Regions from separate parts of the Serratia sp. YWN4 genome, predicted to be linked through region 3. Evidence: predicted binding sites of a transcription regulator. Region 3 holds the regulator's gene; each other region holds the start of a gene.
The links. Region 3 encodes CRP, which controls carbon source genes, mostly activating them, when cyclic AMP is high. Its sites were predicted from a motif close to ATGTGANNNNNNTCACAT; they were not measured.

Region 1 (4,561 bases), 2.5 Mb from region 3:
AGGCCACAATCTGGACAGTATGATGGAATAAATGTTGAGTTAAGTGGCTGATAAGCTGTTCGGTTTTTTCTGTGCTGAGCATGCCATCAGAGCCACCATTTTCGGGTTTCAACTTCCCTTTATTCAGATATTCGCTGATATGGTGGTCAACAGTGGTCTGATGCAGGCGCAGAGCCTGAGCAATCATGACCGAACTCCAACCTTCGGAGGCGAGAAGTACGGCTTTAATACGATCGCAAACGTGTTTGTCCCGGCTGGAATCATGCCGGCGTTCGAGTTCGATTTTTTGCTCAGCGGTGATAAATATCTTCATGGGATGAAAGCATGATCCTCTTCATCAACAAAATCAAGCATCTTCAATGATCACGGGTATATAATATTCTCACTCAGAGCGACTTGATTTAATTTTCGGCAATTTTATTTCGTACGAAATAATAACCACGGCAAGCTGTTGCAATTCATTAACCTGCAATTATGGATAATAAGCTATTTCTTAGGTTTAATTGCTGTTAATTCGTACAGAAAATCACGAGGCGCGAGCTAAAATCGGATGGTGATCGCCTGTTCACTGAAGAATTTGGTGAACTCGCTTTCAGGTTTGCGATCGGTAATGATCCGGTCAAACTGTGTCAGCGGGCCGATGCAGGCCGGTCTGGTTTGACCAAATTTGCTGTGATCCACCACCAGAATCTTTTGCTGCGCCATGGCTATGGCTTTGTGCTTCATATCCAGTTCGTCAAAGTTGAAGCAGGTGGCACCTTGTTGCAGGTTAATACCCGCCGCAGAGATAAAGGCAATGTTGGGGCAGATATGTTCGAGTTCATTATGCTGGCCAACCGTGGCAAAAATGGCGTTGTTCGGCTTGAACTCGCCGCCACACAGGATCACCTTGCAGTTGGGTTTAGCCTGCAATACCAAAAAGGTATTGAGTGAATGGCATACGGCGGTGAAGGCCAGGTCGTCCGCAATCGCGTTAATGATGGCTGGCGTAGTCGTGCCACAGTCAAAAAATACCGTATCGTTTTTATTGATCAACGGTGCGGCCAGCATGCCGATGCGCTGTTTCTCAGCTACCTGCTTAGCCTGTTGGTCAGAGACAAAATAGTGGGTTACGCCATGGCTGCGCGGTTCCGCTACCACGTAACCGCCAAGCAAAACTACGGCGGCAGGCTCGGCATTGAGATCGCGGCGAATGGTCATTTCCGAGACGCCTAACAGCGCGGCAGCCTCTTTTAGATGGATCTTGTCGGAACGCTTTAATGCCTGAATTAACCGGTTGATACGATCTTCACGCCGCTTTTCCATCTGTTCTCCTGTTGCTAAGCATTCCACACCCCAATGCGGGGCGCACGAGCAGCGCTACCCCGCATCAATCTCGGTGTCGATATTCAGTAACTACCGGCTACGGCGCTATCGCCTGAAACAATGGCCACGCCTGAACTGGTGCCGATGCGCGTAGCACCAGCGGCGATCATTTTCCCGGCGGTGGCCCGGTCACGTACCGCCCCGGAGGCTTTCACGCCCATTTCACTGCCCACGGTGGCACGCATCAGTTTGACGTGCTCTTCACGCGCTCCGCCGGTGCTGAAACCTGTAGAGGTTTTAACGAAGGCGACATCGAGTTCGCGGCACATCTCACAGACTTGCGTGATTTGCTCATCGCTGAGCAGGCAGGTTTCCAAGATAACCTTCAACGGAATGGCCGCACAAACCTCACGCACCGCAGCGATATCGGCTTGTACATCGTCCAGCAGGCCGCTTTTCAACCAACCGATGTTGATGACCATATCGATCTCCTGAGCGCCTGCGGCGATGGCCGCTTTGGCCTCGAACGCCTTGGCGACGGTCAGACCTGCGCCCAGCGGGAAACCGATGACTGAGCAGACTTTCACTTCGCTTTCCTGCAACAGGTGTGCCGCCAGCGGAACATAGCCGGAGTTTACGCATACCGCATAAAAATTATGCAGCTGTGCTTCTTCACACAGTTTGGCTATTTGGCTTTCGGTGGCATCCATCGCCAAAAGGGTGTGGTCGATATAGTGGGCATAGTCAATCTGTTCGGTGGTCATGCTGATCCCTATGAGGTCGTTAATGTAGCGCTGAATGTGATTATTCTAACATTCAGCTTTGCTGATTGATAGCTGCTGTTATTGGGGATAGGGGGGTTTTTAACATGGCTAGTTTGACAATGTTATTTAAATAACATTTGGCCTGCAACTCACGTTGAGGGAGATAAAACGCAGACAGGCAGAGGTAGATGGCCCCTGCCTGTGGAGGTATTACTCTTTCACCCATCCTTTGCGGATCGGGAAAGCAAACAGGAAGTGATACAGGCGTGTGAGTTGGTTAGCGATCGCTTCACCAAACAGGTTCCATACCAGTTGTGCGAACAGGCAACCCACAAGCCCCACCAGGAAGCCACCAACCATATCCAACGGCCAATGGACGCCAAGGAATACGCGAGCCCAGGCAATGGCTACCGCAACACCCATCAGCAGAGTACCTGACCAGGCACGGTGCCAGCATAGAAAAGCCAGTGCGAAAGTGAAGATGGCGGTGCCATGATCGCTGGGGAAGGAACTGTCTGGCGCGTGCGCCAGGAAGGTATAGCCAACACCGACCGCAAATGGCCGTTCGTGTGGCAGTAACATACCAATAGCAGCAGCGGTACTCATGGCAAATAACAGAGCAATTGTCGCCTTGGCCACCACTTCTCGCTGTGAATGCAATTTCTGTTGTGGCCCCCAGAACCACAAACCGACAATCAGTAACGGAATAATGACGATCAGATCCCGTGCAAAAAACGTGGCAAGATCGATCAACCATTCCGGGCTGGCCGGGGTGGCATTGATCCAGGCGAAAAGAAAGTAGTTCAATTGCTCCATCATGATGTATTACCTCATCTTGCGGCTGAAATAACCGCTAACCCACCAATAAACAGCCAGTTGGCTGAACCAGACCCACCACCCAGCCCACAGGTTGTGGGTAAGAAAATGTGCTCCGCGCATGATCTGACCAAATCCCATCAGCATGCCGCAGGCGATACCACCGAACCAGCACCAATAAGCGAGGCGCGGGCGTTGCGGATAAAACAGGAAGAACAGTGCCATCAGGGCAAAACCACTGGAGGCATGACCACCGGGAAAACAACGACCTGGCCCTGGGAATGCAGGTGTAGCGCCAAACAGCGGAAACGCCATGGCTTTGCCGCCGTACTCCAGCAGATCCCACGGGCAGGAATGGGCACTGACCGCTTTCAAGATACCAACAACCAATGGCCCGACACCGACCAGTAACATCGTGACGATCAAACGCGTATTGCGGCGGTAAATACCCCAAAAAAGCGCGAGCACCGAACCGGTGATAACCCCGATCTTCAATAGGCGGTGATTGATCAGATCCAGCCAGGCATTGTTCTGCCAAGGAAAACGCTGGCTTGCGGCGTCATACCAGTAATTGCTGAGCATCCAGTCCAATTGTTCATTACGTGACAGCCAGATAAATAGTAATCCGGTCAGAAGCAAGCCAAAAACTTGCCAACGGTAAAAGGATGTTGACAGGGTGTAAAGAACATCAGTCTTAATTTGCATCGTTGTTGAGGATTGATTTAATGAAGATTCTGAGATCACGCGGTAGCTCATTGGCGGTAACGAATAACACTACTGTAATAATTCCGGCTTAAGAAAACCTTAATGGGTTGTGAAGTTGGACCTGGTAAAACGAGAGGATATCCAGATTTAACCTATAATTAGGATCTGTACATTGTGCTAACGTACCGCAGTATTACGCCATGAATCATAGGGATAAAAAATGAATAAGCTTTCTTTTGCGTTTACCGGCCTGCTGATGGTGGCCTCTGCCAGCGCGGTTGCCGCAACAGCGGCCAGCGAAAATGGCGATCTCAGCCTGCAACCGTTGGAAAAGGTCGCGCCATTCCCAAAAGCAGAGAAGGGGATGAGCCGTCAGGTAATTTACCTGCCGAAACAGGAAAATGAGCAGAACTTCAAAGTAGAACTGCTGATCGGTAACACGCTGGAAGTGGACTGTAACCGGCACATGATGGGCGGCAATTTGGAAAGCAGAACGCTAGCCGGTTGGGGCTATGACTATCTGGTGCTGTCAAAACTTTCTGCACCCGCATCCACGATGATGGCCTGCCCGGATAACAGCAAGCGGCAGGAGTTTGTTGCCGCTAACTTGGGCGATGCAGCGATGCAGCGTTACAACAGCAGACTGCCGATCGTGGTTTACGTGCCGAAAGAGGTTGAAGTACGTTACCGCATCTGGTCTGCCAGCGAGACTATTGGGCGTGCGGTAGTGAAATAAGTCCGTTAGGTTTGCCAAGTCTCTCTTCATCAACCTAATCTGCCGGTCAGCGTCGACAGGCAGATTTTTTTATGTCTAAAGCGTGGGAAACATTTGGGACAACAGAGATTATGCTCGCTCAATCTTTGTCGAGAGCGCTGTTTTTATCGCCTAAGTGACACCGTTTGCAATGTTATCTTTAATGTCGCATATCTCTTTATTTAATGCGTTGAAGGTAATAAAGCCAAGAAGTAGC
Region 2 (4,561 bases), 2.5 Mb from region 3:
CATTTACGTCGCCTATACCGGTGGGACGATCGGGATGCAACGTTCCGAGCACGGCTATATCCCGGTTTCTGGCCACCTGCAACACCAACTGTCACTGATGCCCGAATTCCATCGCCCGGAAATGCCAGATTTCACTATCCATGAATATGCACCGCTGATCGATTCTTCCGATATGACACCAGAAGACTGGCAACATATTGCCGATGATATTAAACAGCATTACGACCAATATGACGGCTTCGTCATCCTGCACGGCACCGATACCATGGCTTTTACCGCCTCGGCGCTGTCGTTCATGTTGGAGAACCTGGACAAGCCGGTTATTGTGACAGGGTCACAGATTCCGCTGGCAGAACTCCGTTCCGACGGCCAGACCAACCTGCTGAATGCGCTGTATCTGGCCGCCAATCATCCGGTCAATGAAGTCAGCCTGTTCTTCAACAACAAACTGTTTCGTGGCAATCGCACGACTAAAGCCCATGCCGATGGTTTTGACGCCTTCGCTTCACCAAATCTGCCGCCGTTATTGGAAGCTGGGATCCATATCCGCCGCCAAACCGGCATCGCATCACCGGTGTGTAATGGTGAGTTGAAAGTACATAACATTACGCCGCAGCCGATCGGTGTGGTCACCATCTATCCGGGGATTTCCGGGGCGGTAGTGCGTAACTTCTTGCTGCAACCGGTAAAAGCTCTGATTTTGCGCTCCTACGGGGTCGGCAATGCGCCACAAAAAGCGGAGCTGGTGGATGAATTGCGCGACGCCTCTGCGCGTGGCATCGTAGTGGTTAACCTGACTCAGTGCATCTCAGGCCGGGTCAACATGGGGGGATATGCCACCGGTAATGCCCTGGCCCATGCTGGCGTTATCAGCGGCTTTGATATGACGGTAGAAGCTGCCCTGACCAAACTGCATTACCTGCTGAGCCAACCGCTGACGCCAGAAGATATCCGCAGCCAGATGCAACAGGATCTGCGTGGCGAACTGAGCGCTGCGGGTTAACCCATCTCGGAGTTGAAATGAAAACTGCCCTGCTGTTGATTGATTTGCAAAACGATTTTTGCCCCGGTGGCGCACTGGCGGTGGCCGAAGGCGATCAAACCATCGCTATTGCTAATCAGGCCATCGAGGCCTGCCTGGCTCGACATGAAATGGTGATTGCCAGCCAGGATTGGCACCCAGCCAATCACCGCAGCTTTGCGGTGAATTCTCATGCCACCGTCGGCACGTTCGGTGAACTCGAAGGTTTGCCGCAGGTCTGGTGGCCAGTCCACTGCGTTCAAGGAACCCCAGGAGCCGCATTTCATCCGCAACTCCGGCAGCAAGCGCTGACCGCCGTGTTTCGCAAAGGTGAAAACCCGGACATCGACAGCTACAGCGCGTTCTTTGATAACGGCCACCGCACGCAAACAGCTCTCGATAGCTGGTTGAAATCTCAGGGGGTTACGCATCTTGCCGTGATGGGATTGGCGACGGATTACTGTGTGAAATTCAGCGTGCTGGACGCTCTGCATCTGGGCTATCAAACCCTGGTGATCACGGAAGGATGCCGCGGCGTCAATCTGCAACCGCAAGATAGCCAACAGGCGCTGTTAGCAATGCAGCAGGCCGGTGCGCAATTAGTGACACTGTCACAGTTTATTCAACGTTAATTAGGCGGGGCGATGTTCTGGGAATTACGGTGTCGACAATAATCACCATCTGGCCCAGACGTTAACTGAAATTTCATTACGCTAGAAAGTAAAGCAGCCAGGGCGATGCCAGCATCGCCCTACTCGAGAAGTTATTGCGGTTTCAGTTTGATCAGAGGCTCGGCAGCGAACTGCTGCTTCAACTCCTGTTTGCTTTTCATCACAATCTGCCCATCGGTACCAATGCTCATATGTTGCGGATCGGCATTGTGCATCGACTGCCATAGCATCACTGCTTGCAGGCTATTCTCTTTCTGCTCCGGCGTCAGGGCAACACCGTCTGGCCATTTACCCAACTCCACCGCCTGCATCAAGCGCTGGTAAATTTCTGGCGTCATGGCTGCAATCAGATCTTTCACTTCCATCTATGCGTTTCCTCACTCAAAGATGAATAATTAGCTGAATCGATTTTGTTGATCGATTTACTACTTAACCCGCCGTTTTCTCACCATTCTCGCCGTCGGTGAAACTCAATGAAGCAGAGTTAACACAGTAACGCTCACCCGTTGGTTGCGGACCGTCTGGGAACACATGCCCCAGATGCGCATCGCAATGACCACAACGGATCTCGACCCGATGCATATTATGCGAGTTATCATCAAGATAAAGAATGGCATCATCCGAAACCGGTTGGTAGAAACTGGGCCATCCGCAGCCAGAATCATACTTGCTATCGGAGTAGAACAACGGTGCATTACAGCACAGGCAGTGGTATACCCCTTCACGCTTGTTGTGCAGCAACTTGCCGGAATAAGGTGCTTCTGTGCCACGTTCCTGTGTCACATAGCGTTGGATTTCATTCAGTTCCGTGGCTGGTTGGTTAGGGGTTGTCTCTTTAGCCATTTGTGCGATTCCCGGAAATGTGGATAATATCAACGAAAACAATGGGTAATAATAACAAAAAATTAACAACGCTGCTGGCCTTTTTGGCCTAAACTGTACGGCATAAAGGTTACGCCGCAGCCATATGTGATCAATATCACATATATTGCACGTACGGACTTTATACTTAGCAGTTTGCCCCCATATCTTTGTGAGGGTAAACGTGAATGGAATGTGCAATAAGCGTGCAAAACCGGTTCTGTGGTTTGATTTGCCGCAAGAATTGACACGATTCCGCTTGACGCTGGGTAAGGTTTTTGTAATTTTACAACCAACCTTTTATTCACTAACAAATAGCTGGTGGAATATATGACTATCAAAGTAGGTATCAACGGTTTTGGCCGTATCGGTCGCATTGTTTTCCGTGCTGCTCAGGAACGTTCTGACATCGAAATCGTTGCAATCAACGATCTGTTAGACGCAGAGTACATGGCTTACATGCTGAAGTACGACTCTACCCATGGCCGTTTCAACGGTACTGTAGAAGTTAAAGACGGCCACCTGGTTGTTAACGGTAAAACCATCCGTTGTACCTCAGAAAGAGATCCGGCTAACCTGAAATGGAACGAAGTCAACGTTGACGTCGTTGCTGAAGCCACTGGTTTGTTCCTGACCGACGAAACTGCGCGTAAACATATCGCTGCAGGCGCGAAGAAAGTGGTTCTGACTGGCCCATCTAAAGATGACACCCCGATGTTTGTTATGGGCGTGAACCACAAATCTTACGCTGGCCAAGAAATCGTTTCTAACGCTTCTTGCACCACCAACTGCCTGGCACCACTGGCTAAAGTGATCAACGACAAGTTCGGCATCGTTGAAGCGCTGATGACCACGGTTCATGCCACTACCGCAACTCAGAAAACCGTTGATGGCCCGTCTCATAAAGACTGGCGCGGCGGCCGCGGCGCAGCCCAGAACATCATCCCTTCTTCTACCGGTGCTGCTAAAGCAGTAGGTAAAGTCATCCCAGAACTGAACGGCAAACTGACCGGTATGGCGTTCCGCGTTCCTACTCCGAACGTGTCTGTGGTTGACCTGACTGCTCGTCTGGCAAAACCCGCTTCTTACAAAGAAATCTGTGCTGCTATCAAAGCCGCTTCTGAAGGCGAGCTGAAAGGCGTGCTGGGTTATACCGAAGACGAAGTGGTTTCTACCGATTTCAACGGCGAAAAACTGACTTCCGTATTCGATGCGAAAGCCGGTATTGCTCTGAGCGACACCTTTGTGAAACTGGTTTCTTGGTACGATAACGAAACCGGTTATTCCAACAAAGTACTGGATCTGATCTCTCACATCTCCAAATAATATGGCATGATGTGCAGTTGATGACGAGGGCGACATTATTGTCGCCCTTTTTACTGGTTTTTTGCGGCGAAAAGAAGGCAATTTACGTGTACGAAAAAATCTTCACCCTACCCGTTACCGAACAAATCACTCCCTTTATCAGCCAACGACAGTTGGATGAACTGCCGGTCGTGGTAGTTACCCACCCTAAAGTACGTGCTGCCATTACTTTGCAGGGTGCACATTTGCTAGCCTGGCAACCCAACGGCGATCGGCCGGTGATCTGGCTAAGCGACAATACCCCGTTCAAAGAAGGCATCGCGATCCGTGGCGGCGTTCCAATTTGCTGGCCCTGGTTCGGCACGGCAGGTACACCCTCCCATGGTTTCGCACGCAATCAGCCGTGGACCCTGACTGCCCATGATGAAGATGAAAACGGAGTGATCCTGACCTTCACGTTGCAAGATAACGCACAGACACGTGCACAGTGGCCTCATGCCTTTACGCTAATCGCCCGTTTCAAGTTGGGTGAAGAGTGTGAGATCGAACTGGAATCTCGTGGTGACTATCAGGCAACTGCCGCACTGCACACGTATTTTGAGATCGGCGATATCGCCCGCGTCAGCATTGCTGGCCTCGGTGAACACTATATCGATAAAGTGGCCCATATCACCGAAGCTCGTCAGGTGGGGGAACTGGTATT
Region 3 (4,561 bases):
ATCGTGCGCAGCAGCAAGGGGATGACGTTGACCGAAACCGGCCACACTTTTGCTGTACGAATGCAATTAGTGATTGAGGAATTACAGCGCGCCACCGAGGAGATCCAACAGTTGCACCAGCATTCGCAGGGCAGCGTGGCGATAGGCTGCTCCTCGCTACTGGCCGTGACGGTACTCCCAGAACTGGTCGATCTCTTCAAGGCTTCCGCCCCGCAGGCCAATCTGCTGATCCGTGAAGCACAGCTCTCCACTCTGTTGCCAGCCTTGCACACAGGCCAACTGGATTTTGCCATCGGCACGGTGACCCCAGACATGCCGCTGCAACATTTAATCTGCACCCCACTGTTCACAGCCCCGTTTTGCATTATTGCGCGCCGCGGGCATCCTCTGGCACAGGCGACATCACTGGATGAACTGTACGGAGCCAAATGGCTGCTGCCAGAAACCGACATGGGTTATTATCAACAGCTGCAATCGGTACTCGGCAGCTTTTATCAGCAATTGACCAATAGGCCCATTCGTTCGGATTCGGCGGTATGCGGATTGAATATGGTGTTGGAGGCAGACTATCTGACCATTGTCGCGCGGGCGATGAACACGCCTTTCCATTTGCAGCAAAAACTGGTGACGTTGCCGATCGACAGCCTGCCGCAGGCGCAGTACTGCGTGCTGTACTCACAAAAATCGCCGCTAACCATCACGGCGCGGCGATTTTTGCATTTATTGAGCAACCACTGCCACAGTTACCTCTGGTAGCTTCAGGCAACGTCGCAGATTTCAAAGCTGTGGGTCACGCTGGCGGCCTTGCTCAGCATCAGCGAGACCGAGCAATACTTCTCGGCAGAGAGGTTAACCGCACGCTCAACAATCTTGTCGGTCAGCCCTTTGCCGGTGACGATAAAATGCAGGTTGATATGGGTAAACAGACGCGGTGCTTCTTCACGGCGCTCCGAGGTCAGTTTTACCTCACAGTCACGAACATCGTTACGGCCTTTTTGCAGGATGGCGACGACATCAATGGCGCTACAGCCGCCAACCGACATCAAGACCATTTCCATCGGGCTTGGCGCTTTATCGCCCGCGTTACCGTCCATTAATACCTGATGGCCGGACGCAGACTCACCCAAGAATGTCAGTCCTTCTACCCACTTAACTCTTGCCTGCATTTTGTACACTCCCGTTAATTTCTCAAAATCAGGGTACGCTTTCGCATAGAAACTGGCAACGGAACCTGATGCTAATCATGCTGAAGCGAGACAACACAAGACACCCGCTTCACTCTGTGCTACAAACAGAGCCGCAAGAACTCTTTCCAGGTCACCGATTTCAGGGAAATGTCCGAGGAAAGGACCCTATATTGGTATGTTAACAGAATGTAGCTTGCAGCACTTGGCGCAAGTTAATATGCTAAGGCACAAGCGTATTTCTATAACATGCCTCAAAACCTGTTGATAGCCACTCTATAAAACACCGGGCTATAAGCACGTTTTACAGGGAACTCTGACCCCTGTGATACAAGGCAGCGATAACAACAGAGGATAACAGCGAATGGTTCTCGGCAAACCGCAAACAGACCCGACTCTTGAATGGTTCCTGTCTCATTGCCATATCCACAAATATCCATCAAAGAGTACGCTGATTCACCAAGGTGAAAAGGCCGAAACGCTCTACTACATCGTGAAAGGCTCCGTGGCGGTGCTGATCAAGGATGAAGAAGGCAAAGAGATGATTCTGTCCTACCTTAACCAGGGGGATTTCATCGGCGAGCTTGGATTATTTGAAGAAGGCCAGGAGCGCAGTGCCTGGGTTAGAGCGAAAACAGCCTGTGAAGTGGCTGAAATTTCCTATAAGAAATTCCGCCAGTTGATTCAGGTTAATCCGGATATCCTGATGCGCCTGTCTGCGCAGATGGCAAACCGCCTGCAAATCACCTCAGAGAAAGTGGGTAACCTCGCCTTCCTTGACGTTACCGGCCGCATTGCACAAACCCTGCTGAACCTGGCGAAACAACCCGACGCCATGACTCACCCGGATGGCATGCAAATCAAGATTACCCGCCAGGAAATTGGTCAAATCGTCGGTTGCTCACGTGAAACCGTCGGTCGTATTCTGAAAATGCTTGAAGATCAAAACCTGATTTCTGCCCACGGCAAAACTATTGTCGTTTACGGCACGCGTTAATTATTGAAGAAACGGCGTAGCGATACGCCGTTTTTTTTAACTCCCCCCATTCATCATGTGGCGGCGCCTGATCTACCACCCGGAAGTCAACTATGCACTGCGGCAAACGCTGGTGCTGTGCCTGCCGGTGGTTTTCTTCCTGCTGATGGGCAACCTGCAACTCGGCCTGCTGTTCTCTCTGGTACCTGCCTGCTGCAACATCGCCGGGTTGGATACGCCGCACAAACGCTTTTTCAAACGTCTGGCCGTTGGCGGCTCCCTGTTTGCTCTCAGCAGTTTGCTGCTGCAACAGGCGCTGCTGTGGCATATCCCGTTACCCTTACTGATGCTGGCAATGGCGCTGTTGCTGGGCGTCAGCGGTGAAATCAGCCCGCTGCACGCACGTCTGCTGCCCGCCGCGCTGGTCGCCGCCATCTTTTCTCTCAGCATGGCCGGACACGTGCCGATCTGGCATGCGCCGCTGCTGTATCTGGTCGGCACCGCCTGGTACGGGCTGTTCACCTGGTTCTGGTTCAAACTGTGGAAAGAGCAACCGATGCGCGAATCCCTGAGCCAGCTCTATATCCAGTTGGCAGACTATTTCGAAGCCAAATATTCGCTGCTGACCCAGCACATCGATCCAGAAACTGCACTGCCGCCGCTGCTGCAACGCCAGCAAAAAGTGATGGATCTGATCAGCCTGTTATATCAGCAGTTGAACTTTCTGCCCCATGCCAATAATCAGGAGCAAAAACGCCTGCAACGCACTTTTCAGGTGGCACTCGATCTGCAAGAACACATTACCGTCAGCCTGCATCAGCCAGAAGAAGTGCAAAAACTGGTGGAACAGAGCCAGGCCGAAGCGATTATCCGCCGCAACGCTCAGGTAATTGCCGGGCGTTTGCGCATCGTGGCCAACGATATTCTCTATCACCGGCGTTCAGCGCGTTTCAGTATGAAGAATGAGCTGGCGGCGCTGGAAAAGGTGGCCACGCAGCATGCCGAAAACCCGGTGGGACAGTTCTGTTTTTACCACTTCAGCCGCATCGCCCGCCTGTTACGCAGCCAGCGTCCACTGTATCAGCGCGATCTGATGGCCAACCAGGCGCGATTACCGTTCTGGCCCGCGGTGGTGAGCTATCTGTCGTTGAAGTCCAACGCCCTGCGCAATGCCGCCCGGCTGGGCATCATACTGGCGGTGGGCAGCAGCCTGGGTATGATTTTCAACCTGCCGAAGCCCTATTGGATCCTGCTAACCATTATGCTGGTCAGCCAGAACGGCTATAACGCCACGCGCGTCAGGATCCAACATCGTGCCCTCGGCACGCTGGCCGGGTTAGCGATCGCCGCCGGGCTCTTACAACTGCAACTGCCGGAGCACCTGACGCTGAGCATCATGCTGGCGATCACGCTGGCTGCCTACCTGATATTACGCAAAAACTATGGGCTGGCGGTGATGGGGTTTACCGTCACCGCGGTGTATACCCTGCAATTGTTGGCGCTTAACGGCACCCATTTTCTGGTACCGCGCCTGCTCGATACGCTGATTGGCTGCGTGCTGGTGTTTGGCGGGAGTATCTGGCTGTGGCCGCAATGGCAGAGCGGTCTGCTGCGTAAGAACGCCCATCAGGCGCTGGAGCAGGATCAAACGGCATTACGCCTGCTGCTGCAAGAACAGGAGGCGGATCCTGCTACGCTGGCCTACGCGCGGATGCAGGTCAATCAGGCGCACAATGCGCTGTTCACCTCGCTCAATCAGGCGATGCAGGAACCAGGGTTTGAGTCGGATTATCTGGCGGATATGCGCTTATGGATCACGCACAGCCAGTTTATTGTTGAACACCTGAATGCGCTGACCATTCTGGCGCGCGAGCACGACACCTTGACGCCAGAGATGGCGAAAGAGTATCTGCAAAGTTGCGAAATTGCCCTGCAAAGCTGCCAACAAAGGCTGGAGTATGATGGCCCAAGCACCAGCAAGATCGTTATGCAGCCCCCAACGCTGCATAACGATCGACCGCCAAGCGAGATGGAACGCCACCTGCTGCGTATTCTTTCGCACCTGAGCGTGATGCACACCATTTCGTCGCTGGCCTGGCGCCAGCGCCCACATCACGGTATCTGGCTGAAACGGAAACTGCGGGAAAGCTGATGTTGCAGGGGCCAACACCCCTGCAAATGGCTTAAGCGTTAATCACATCCTGCACTGCCAGTTCGAAGCGCGCCATACCTTCATCGATATCTTTCAGTTCCACCACCAGCGAAGGCGCAAAGCGAATCACGTTTGGCCCGGCGTTGAGGATCATCAAACCCCGAGCCGCCGCAGCGGTCAGGAAGTCCCGCGCCTTGCCGTGATATTCCGGCGTCAACTCCGCGCCGATCAGCAGGCCCATGCCGCGAA
Region 4 (4,561 bases), 720 kb from region 3:
TCATTGGAAGTGGAGCACCTGTTGGCGCAGTTCCGCATGGAGCAAAGCGATGCGCCACTGATTACACCAGGCTGTATCGCGCTGGGGGCGGATTGGCGCAGCAAAGAAGAAGCGATCAAAGGCATGGTGGATAACCTGTTGCTGGCCGAACGTTGCCGTTATCCGCGCAAGCTGATGGCCGATCTGTGGGCGCGCGAAGCGGTGTTTTCCACCGGTCTGGGTTTTGGCTTTGCCATTCCACACACCAAATCCGAACATATCGAACAATCCACCATCAGCGTAGCCAAGTTGGCGCACCCGGTAGCCTGGGGCGATGAGGAGGCACAGTTCATCATCATGCTGACGCTGAATAAACATGTCGCAGGCGATCAGCATATGCGTATTTTCTCCAAATTGGCGCGGCGCATCATGCATGAAGGTTTCCGTGATGCCTTGGTGAATGCCAATTCTGCCCAACAGGTGGAATCACTGCTGCAACAGGAACTTGAACTGTAAACCTTTTTTTGGCTTTAAGGAGTAATCATGGAACTCTATCTGGATACCGCTGATATCAGCGCGGTGAAGCGTTTAGCGCGTGTTCTGCCGTTGTACGGTGTGACGACTAACCCGAGCATTGTTGCCGCATCGCGCACATCGCTATGGGAAGTGCTCCCCGCATTGCGTGATGCATTGGGTGGAGAAGGAAAACTGTTTGCCCAAGTACTGGCTGCCACGGCTGAGCAGATGGTGGAAGAGGCGGTATTGCTCAGCCAGCGGGTTGCAGGCCTGGTGGTGAAAGTACCGGTAACGGCAGAAGGTTTGGCGGCGATCAAAACGTTGCGTGGAATGGGCATCCCGACGTTGGGCACGGCGGTATATGGCGCAGCGCAGGGGTTGCTGGCCGCTTTGGCGGGAACGGAATATGTGGCACCTTACGTCAACCGGGTCGATGCGCAGGGCGGCAATGGCATTGCTACCGTTCAGGAACTGCAACAGTTGCTGGCACTGCATGTACCGCAGGCTAAGGTATTGGCTGCCAGTTTCAAAACCCCGCGCCAGGCGCTGGAGTGCCTGCTGGTAGGGTGCAAAGCTATCACTTTGCCAGTGGACGTGGCCGAGCAGTTTATCAGTACGCCCGCGGTGCAGGCTGCGGTAGATAAGTTTGAGCACGATTGGCGTGGGGCATTTGGTTCACTGCAGTTGGGGTAAGGCAGAAAAGTGAATCAGGGGCCAAGGTGCCCCTGACGATTATTTCACACCCACTACGCCGTGCTGGATAAACCAACTGAGCATGCGTTGCCAACCGTCGGCGGAGGCTTCGGCGTGATAGCTTGGGCGGTAATCAGCATGGAACGCATGGCCCGCCTCGGGGTAAACCACGATCTCGGCATCAGCGTTGGCCGCACGGATCGCTTGGCGCATGCTTTCCACTGTCTCCTGCGGAATGCTGCCATCCTGGCCGCCATACAGGCCCAGCACTGGCGCGGAGAGATGCGTCGCGATATCAACCGGGTGCTTCGGTGAGTTCAGGGTTTTCTCCCCCACCAGTTTGCCATACCAGGCTACAGCGGCTTTCAACTGCGGATTATGTGCGGCATATAACCAGGTGATACGCCCGCCCCAGCAGAAACCGGTGATCGCCAGCTTGTTGGCATCACCGCCGTGGCGCGTTGCCCAGTGTGCGGTATGGTCCAGATCGGCCAGCACTTGATTGTCTGGCACTTTGCTGACCAAGTTTTGCAGAAGATCGCTGATTTCGCTGTAATCTCTGGCGTCCCCTTGGCGGAAATAGAGTTCCGGGGCAATTGCCAGATAGCCCTGTTTCGCCAGGCGGCGACACAGATCCTGAATATGTTCATGCACGCCGAAAATCTCCTGCACCACCAATATCACCGGGAGTGGCCCTGGGTGATCGGCGGGTTTGGCGATATACGCCGGGAGTTCGTCGCCCTGTGAAGGAATAGTGGTTTCCCCGGTATGGATACCCTGTTCATCGGTTTGCATCGTCGATGTGGCTAGCGGTGTCACTGCCGGGGCAAATCCCCCCTGAGCCTGCTTTAATATTATCTCTTGTTCGGTTTTCATGCGGTCTCCATGCAATCAATGAGAGAAAAGCTCGGGAACGGTTAACTATAGGCAAGATTACCGCGTATTGGCATCTTGTGGGGTATTTTTAGCCATTGAAGCTGTGACTAAAATGGGTCAGGCCCCGTTGATGAGCAGCGATATATTTCCGGCAAATGCGGCTAAAGGCCAACCAGGCTCTCTAGCGGGATCTTAAATTGCTTATGCAAATTACGGATCATCGGTAGGGTTAACTGACGAGTTCCGTTAAGAACTTCGTACACCCGGTTTGATCGACCGATAGCGGGTTCTAAATCCTTGATCGTCAAGCCCTGTTGTTCCATCCGAAATTTTATTGCCTCAATGGGAGTTGAGGCTCAATGGGGTAATGCTTTTTTTCGTACTCTTCGATAAGCAGGCACATGACTTCAAAGAAATCTCCTTCAGGTGAACCCATTTCCGGCTCATTATCAAACAGGGGAGAAACAGCATTCAGGGCTGCCTGATAGTCATCTTCGTTACGGATCGGTTTGATTTGCATGTTGTTACTCCAATTCGACGGTTTCAGCATCATACTGGCGATGGGTACCTGTGCATGTTAGTCCCGTAGCGGGACTAACATAAGCAAAAAGTCCCATATTGGGATTCATCTTCTTACACCAGCTAAACTTATCTAGTGGTTCAATACGCCTTTTTATGTGATTAAAATCACAAAATATTTGTAATTTAATTTTTTGTTTCTTAATTAATGGTGAATTAATTCACAAAAATAGCCGACGATTTTCAGTAGAGTGCTTTTTTGTTCCTCCCAATAAACAGGATCCAAGAGGAGTCTCCTATGTCTCAATCTGACGTTTTCCATCTCGGCCTCACTAAAAACGATTTACAAGGAGCGACGCTCGCCATCGTTCCCGGCGATCCGCAGCGCGTAGAGAAAATTGCCAAGCTGATGGAAAACCCGGTGCATCTGGCATCACATCGAGAATTTACCTCATGGCGTGCAGAGCTGGATGGCAAAGCGATCATCGTTTGTTCCACCGGGATCGGCGGCCCATCGACGTCGATTGCGGTTGAAGAGCTGGCACAGCTGGGCATTCGTACTTTCTTGCGCATCGGCACCACCGGCGCGATCCAAAGCAATATTAATGTGGGTGATGTGCTGGTTACCACGGCGGCAGTGCGCCTCGACGGTGCCAGCCTGCACTTTGCGCCACTGGAGTTCCCGGCGGTGGCCGATTTTGCCTGTACCACGGCGCTGGTGGCAGCGGCCAAAGCCAGCGGTGCGACGACCCATATTGGCGTCACTGCCTCTTCCGACACCTTCTACCCAGGCCAGGAGCGTTACGACACCTATTCCGGCCGGGTGGTCAGCCGTTTCCAAGGCTCGATGGCCGAGTGGCAATCTATGGGTGTCATGAACTATGAAATGGAATCCGCGACTCTGCTGACCATGTGTGCCAGCCAGGGCCTGCGCGCCGGGATGGTGGCCGGGGTGATCGTCAACCGCACCCAGCAGGAGATCCCTGACGCGGAAACCATGCAGAAAACCGAAAGCCAGGCCGTGCAGATTGTGGTCGAGGCTGCCCGTCGTCTGTTGTAACCCTTGCCAATTTCGGGCCGTTTAACGGCCCGTTTTTCCATCTTGTTATAATCTGTTACGGTGATAGTCACTTGTGTCATGCTCGTGGTCGCTTTTTCAGGCCGGTACTTGTGATGACATTTCCCCAAGATAATCGCTATGAGGATGTCTATGATCGCCCAGCCCCTGCTTCATCCTTCACTGGCCCCGCTTGACGGTGGCATCAACTTCCGCGATCTCGGCGGTAACAGCGTGGCCGATGGCCGCCGCATCAAACGTGGGTTGCTGTTCCGTTCCGGCTCACTGGAACGCCTGACCGAAAGCGACTGTGCTTTTCTGGCCGGAGTGCCGATACGTTCGGTGCTTGATTACCGCGATGCTGACGAAGTGCAGGCCAAGCCGGATGTGCTGTGGCAGGGAGCGGATTATCACCATTTCCCGGCGAACCCGCTCAGCAGCGAAGTGAATGCCAACCTGGAGAAGCTCACCAACGAAACGTTGGCCAGGTTCAATGCCCAGGCGTTTATGCTGGAGCTGTACCGCCGTCTGCCGTTTAACAATGCGGCCTACCGCCAACTGACACAATTGCTGACCACGCCTGAACCCGGGGCGATTGTGCAGCACTGTGCGGTGGGTAAAGATCGCACCGGGGTTGGTTCGGCGCTGGTGTTGCTGGCGCTCGGAGCGGATGAGGCCACGGTGGTTGAAGATTACTTGCTGACCGAAACTACGCTGGCGGCCTTCCGCGAGCATATGCTGGATCAGCTTTCCGTTCGCTTGAATACGGCCGCGTTGGCGCAGTTCGCCCATGTGTTGAGTGCGCGTGAAGAGTTCCTGATGACGGCGCTGGGCTGTATTCGCGAACAATATGGTACTGCCGATCGCTGGTTGGAAAGCGAATACGGGCTGGGGCAAAACCAGCGTGAGCAGTTACAGGCG

Region 1: the regulator CRP is predicted to act here: its motif matches at 2,104-2,121, upstream of deoC (deoxyribose-phosphate aldolase).
Region 2: the regulator CRP is predicted to act here: its motif matches at 2,660-2,677, upstream of msrB (peptide-methionine (R)-S-oxide reductase MsrB).
Region 4: the regulator CRP is predicted to act here: its motif matches at 2,740-2,757, upstream of udp (uridine phosphorylase).

The regions. Positions count from the first base shown of each region.
Region 1 is NZ_CM147696.1:3,416,385-3,420,945, reverse strand. It holds gene ACX9GT_RS16130 (IS630 family transposase) at 1-313, opposite strand, end outside; gene deoR (DNA-binding transcriptional repressor DeoR) at 541-1,305, opposite strand; gene deoC (deoxyribose-phosphate aldolase) at 1,389-2,069, opposite strand; gene ybjG (undecaprenyl-diphosphate phosphatase) at 2,280-2,885, opposite strand; gene ACX9GT_RS16110 (phosphatase PAP2 family protein) at 2,895-3,641, opposite strand; gene eco (serine protease inhibitor ecotin) at 3,811-4,326, shown strand; gene ACX9GT_RS16100 (hypothetical protein) at 4,477-4,561, opposite strand, start outside.
Region 2 is NZ_CM147696.1:2,904,040-2,908,600, forward strand. It holds gene ansA (asparaginase) at 1-1,003, shown strand, start outside; gene pncA (bifunctional nicotinamidase/pyrazinamidase) at 1,021-1,653, shown strand; gene ACX9GT_RS13810 (YeaC family protein) at 1,785-2,057, opposite strand; gene msrB (peptide-methionine (R)-S-oxide reductase MsrB) at 2,122-2,535, opposite strand; gene gapA (glyceraldehyde-3-phosphate dehydrogenase) at 2,884-3,879, shown strand; gene ACX9GT_RS13825 (D-hexose-6-phosphate mutarotase) at 3,966-4,561, shown strand, end outside.
Region 3 is NZ_CM147696.1:366,874-371,434, reverse strand. It holds gene ACX9GT_RS01680 (LysR substrate-binding domain-containing protein) at 1-756, shown strand, start outside; gene ACX9GT_RS01675 (OsmC family protein) at 759-1,166, opposite strand; gene crp (cAMP-activated global transcriptional regulator CRP) at 1,549-2,181, shown strand; gene ACX9GT_RS01665 (YccS/YhfK family putative transporter) at 2,237-4,312, shown strand; gene argD (bifunctional acetylornithine/succinyldiaminopimelate transaminase) at 4,344-4,561, opposite strand, start outside.
Region 4 is NZ_CM147696.1:5,184,800-5,189,360, reverse strand. It holds gene ptsP (phosphoenolpyruvate--protein phosphotransferase) at 1-495, shown strand, start outside; gene fsa (fructose-6-phosphate aldolase) at 523-1,188, shown strand; gene ACX9GT_RS23895 (dienelactone hydrolase family protein) at 1,228-2,064, opposite strand; partial or broken gene ACX9GT_RS23890 (helix-turn-helix domain-containing protein) at 2,226-2,584, opposite strand; gene udp (uridine phosphorylase) at 2,882-3,643, shown strand; gene ACX9GT_RS23880 (tyrosine-protein phosphatase) at 3,794-4,561, shown strand, end outside.